2 regions of the Hydrogenophaga sp. RWCD_12 genome follow, and region 2 is predicted to be linked to the other one. Evidence: predicted binding sites of a transcription regulator. Region 2 holds the regulator's gene; the other holds the start of a gene.

Region 1 (2,194 bases), on a different contig from region 2:
GGACGATTTGGCCCATCCTTGACCGGAATCAAACACCGCGCTCCCTGGTCGACTGGTACCGGAACAAATCTTTACCAGACAGCATCAGAAAGGCAGAAGACGGTACACACGGGGGTATGACACTGGACCCAAGGCACCCCGGCATACCGCCCCGGTGTCCACCCCCCAACCTCAAGGAGCCCCAGCATGAAACCCATCGTCAAACGCAGCCTCATCGTGGCCGCCATCCTCGCCGGCATCGCCGGTGTCTCGGCCACCGCCATTGCCCAGGGCGCCGGTCCGCAAGGACATGCCCATGGCCCGCGCGCCGAACAAATGCAGAAGCGCCACGCCGACCACCAGGCCAAGCTCAAGGTCGACCTGAAGATCACCGCCGCGCAGGAAGCCGCTTGGAAAGCCTTCGACACCGCCACCACCCCCAACCCGGCGGCCATGCCGGCACCGGTGGCCCGCGAAGACTGGGCGAAGCTGACCACGCCGCAGCGCATGGAAAAGATGCAGGCCTTCCGCGCCGAGCGCGACGCTGTCATGGCCAAGCGCATGGATGCGGTCAAGACCTTCTACGCAGCTCTCACCCCCGAGCAGCAGAAGGTGTTCGACGCCCAGTCCTTTGGTCCGATCGGGGACCGTGGCATGCACGGCGGCCGCCATGGCGAACGTGGCGAACACCGCGGCATGATGGGTCCGATGGACGGCCCCGACGGCCACATGGGTGGCAAGGGCTGCGACGGTCCTGGCGCCAAGAAGGGCTGATCGCCCTTTCCCCTGTTTCTCCCTGTTTTCATTGAAGGTTCTCCTCCGCCCTCACAGCCCCGGTTCGCCGGGGCTTTTTTTGTGGCCGTCCCCGGCGTCTGGCGCTTGACCTGAGTCAAGCCCGCCCAGCCGACCGGCGCTTAAGCTGCGCCGCCATGGAACTCGACCTCATCATCGTGGGCGCCGGGCCGGCCGGCCTGAGCCTCGCCCGGGCCTTGCGCGGCAGCGGCCTCAATGTCACTCTGCTGGAGCAGCAAAGCCTGTCCGCGGTGCAGAACCCGGCCTTCGACGGCCGCGAAATTGCCCTCACGCAGCACAGCGCCGCACTGATGCGCCAGCTCGGCCTCTGGCCCCTGCTGGGCGATGCCAACATCGCGCCGCTCAAGGACGCCCTGGTGCTCGACGGCGGCGTCGGCTCCACGCAGTCGCGCATGCGCATCAGCCACAGCCTCAGCCCGAAGGCGGAGCTGGGCTTTCTCGTCGCCAATCACCACATCCGCCGCGCCGCCTACCAGGCCGCGATGGGTGAGGGTGCCGGCCTGGCCCCGACGCTGCGCTGTGGCGAACAGGTCACCGGCATCCGCACCGACGCGCAATCAGCGCGCCTGACCCTGGCCAGCGGCGAGACCCTGCAGGCCCGCCTGGTGGTGGCCGCCGACAGCCGCCACTCCAGCACCCGCCGCGCCATGGGCATTGCCGCCGACATGCACGACTACGGCCGCACCATGCTGGTCTGCAACATGACCCATCCGCAGCCGCACGAAGAGACCGCCTGGGAGTGGTTCGATCACGGCCAGACCCTGGCCCTGCTGCCGATGAACCTGGACCCGGCCAGCGGCCTGCCGCGCTCGTCGGTCGTGCTGACCCTGCCGCACCAGGAGATCCAGCCCCTGCTGGACATGGATGAAATGGCCTTCAACCGGGCCATGACCGGCCGCTTCGGTGGCCAGCTTGGCGACATGCACCTGACCAGCACGCGCCACGCCTACCCGCTCGTCGGGGTCTGGGCGCGCCGTCTGGTCGCGCAGCGTTTTGCCGCCGTCGGCGATGCGGCCGTCGGCATGCACCCGGTCACCGCGCACGGTTTCAACCTTGGCCTGCGCAGCATCGACACCCTGTCCAAAGCCCTGGTCCAGGCCCACCAGGGCGGCCAGGACATCGCCTCGCCCCAGCTGCTGGAGCGGTACCACCAGACGCACCAGCGGGCCGCCCGCGGCCTCTACATGGCCACCCACGCGGTCGCCACGCTCTACACCCGCGAACACGTGCCCGCGCGCTGGCTGCGCCGCGGCATGGTGGAACTGGGCGAGCGTTTCACGCCATTCAAACGCGCAGTGGCAGCCAGTCTGACCGGACTGGGCTGACCGTTTCGCCTCTGGCGAAGAAGGCCATGTTGCGTTGCATCAAGGCAGATGTCAGGCTTCGGGACTAGATTGACGGA
Region 2 (2,194 bases):
AGAGGTAGCGCAGGTATTCGGCGGCGCGCTCGTGGTGTTTGGTGATGACCTTGTTGCAGGCGCAGTAGTAGCACACCGATTCGCAGAAGGGAATGTGCACATACAGCGACAGCGGCAAAGCCAGGGAGCCCGCCCGGCGCTGCTCCAGTGCCTGGATATAGTCGGCTTCGGCGAAGGCTTCAACAAAACGGTCCGCCGTCGGATATGACGTGTACCGGGGGCCCGGGATGTCAAATCGCTTGAGAAGTTCGTCGGAAATGGCGTGGCTCACAAACAGTTCTCCAGTTCAGGCGACGAATGTGCCGCAAGGCCTTGGAGAGGCCCTTGATCAAGATCAAGCGGCCCTCTGCCCCGCGGGTTTTCCCTTGTGACCCTTTCACTGTCCCGCCGCGCCTTGATGCTGGCGCCAGCGATGGGTTAAGCTTCGCCACAATTCCGGAAGAATTATGGATATTCAAAGCATCAAAGTGGCTTGTTCGAGCTGCAACCTGCGGGAGTTGTGCTTGCCCATGGGGCTCAATCCCGAGGAGATGGACAAACTCGACAACGTCATTTCGACCCGCCGACGGATCAAGCGGGGATCGGCGTTGTTCAACACCGGGGACAAGTTCACTTCGCTCTATGCCGTCCGATCCGGATTCTTCAAGACCAGTGTCACCACGGCCGATGGGCGTGACCAGGTCACCGGCTTTCAAATGACGGGTGAAATCATCGGCATGGATGGGATCGTCAGTGACCGCCATTCCTGTGATGCCATCGCGCTGGAAGACGCCGAGGTCTGCGTCATGCCGTTTGACCAGGTGGAAGAGCTTTCGCGGGAGTTCACGACCTTGCAGCACCATGTGCACAAGATCATGAGCCGGGAAATCGTGCGTGACCACAGCGTGATGCTTCTGCTGGGCAGCATGCGGGCGGAAGAACGTCTTGCGGCGTTCCTCCTCAATCTGGTCCAACGTCTGCACGCCCGCGGTTTTTCGCAGTCCGAGCTCATCCTGCGCATGACACGCGAAGAAATCGGCAGCTATCTCGGCATGAAGCTCGAAACGGTGAGCCGTACCTTCTCCAAGTTCGTCGACGAGGGCATCATCGAGGTCAAGCAGCGCTACGTGCACATCAAGAACACCGACGCGCTCAAGCAGATCGTGAATCCACAGACCTGCCGCTGAGGAAGCTCCCGACATGAAAAAGCCCCGCATCAGCGGGGCTTTTTGTTTGCACAGGCTGAGTCAACAACACTGGCCATTCCTGGCGCAATCCTCCGGGCGTTGCCCCTCGGGCACCGGGCAGCGGTTGACTTCGAACGGAGACATGGCCAACAAGGTGGTCAGCGCGCTGGAGGCCATGGTGATGCCCCAGAAGACAAAAAAGGCCAAGGTATAGATCGCCTGTCGCGAGAGCCCCAGCGGGTTTCCGAACCAGTGCAGGTCACCGGGATCGACCATCGCAAACACGATCATTTCCAGCACCGCCGCCACCAGGAAGGCGGGCCACGCTATCCACATCCACCGTTGAGTCTTCATGAACTGTCTCCTTGTTCGCTTGACGCCTCAACCGGTGTGTGGGGCGCTTATTTCGTCGGGTCCGTGGTACCTACGACCGGTGAGGCCGCGTGATTGCGCGCCTGACCGGCAGGCTGCAGGGTGATCAACGCATCCACCCGCGCCTGCCCCTGCAGTTTCTGGGCAGCTGCGAGGTCGCGTTCGTAGTCCGCCTTGTTGAGCACCGGGTCCGGATGACTGGCGGCGATCACAAACGTCGCCACACTGGCCACCACCACTGCCAGGGGGCCACCAACCACCATCCACATGTGGGGGACCTTCCACCATGGAGTGCGGGTGGAATTGTTGGAGGCAGTTGGTTGGGCAGACATGGCGTATGACATGGATATGAGCTTTCAGTTTAGCGCGGAACGATGAAAACGGCCTTCTCGATCACCTGCGCCACGTCCGGCCCCTGGGAACGAATGGTGAAATGGATGGGGTGCGAGCCTGCAGGTGCGACGTTCGGAGGTGTCTGAACCCGGATCGCGACCGAGCGAACTTCCGTCGGAAGGACCTCCGCCTGGCTTTCGGACGCGATCATCACGCCCTCAAGACCGTCCACGCTGATCGAATAGTGCTGCGTCGACTCGGTCGCATTCATGATCTGGAGCCGGAACACGTTCTCGATGCGCCCCTGGTCCACCATCCTGGAG

The links. The regulator FNR, encoded in region 2, switches genes on or off when oxygen is low (the NO sensors DNR and NnrR bind a similar motif). The targets are predictions, from matches to a motif close to TTGATNNNNATCAA.
Region 1: a site for FNR is predicted at 859-872, ahead of ubiM (5-demethoxyubiquinol-8 5-hydroxylase UbiM). Genes of this name have one in related genera too.

Annotation. Positions count from the first base shown of each region.
Region 1 is NZ_JBKIXC010000004.1:476,080-478,273, forward strand. Features, by position in the region: gene cueR (Cu(I)-responsive transcriptional regulator) at 1-22, shown strand, start outside; gene ACLIJ1_RS17765 (Spy/CpxP family protein refolding chaperone) at 187-753, shown strand; gene ubiM (5-demethoxyubiquinol-8 5-hydroxylase UbiM) at 909-2,117, shown strand.
Region 2 is NZ_JBKIXC010000005.1:496,322-498,515, reverse strand. Features, by position in the region: gene hemN (oxygen-independent coproporphyrinogen III oxidase) at 1-271, opposite strand, end outside; gene fnr (fumarate/nitrate reduction transcriptional regulator Fnr) at 447-1,166, shown strand; gene ACLIJ1_RS20950 (hypothetical protein) at 1,227-1,520, opposite strand; gene ACLIJ1_RS20945 (hypothetical protein) at 1,568-1,807, opposite strand; gene ccoG (cytochrome c oxidase accessory protein CcoG) at 1,900-2,194, opposite strand, start outside.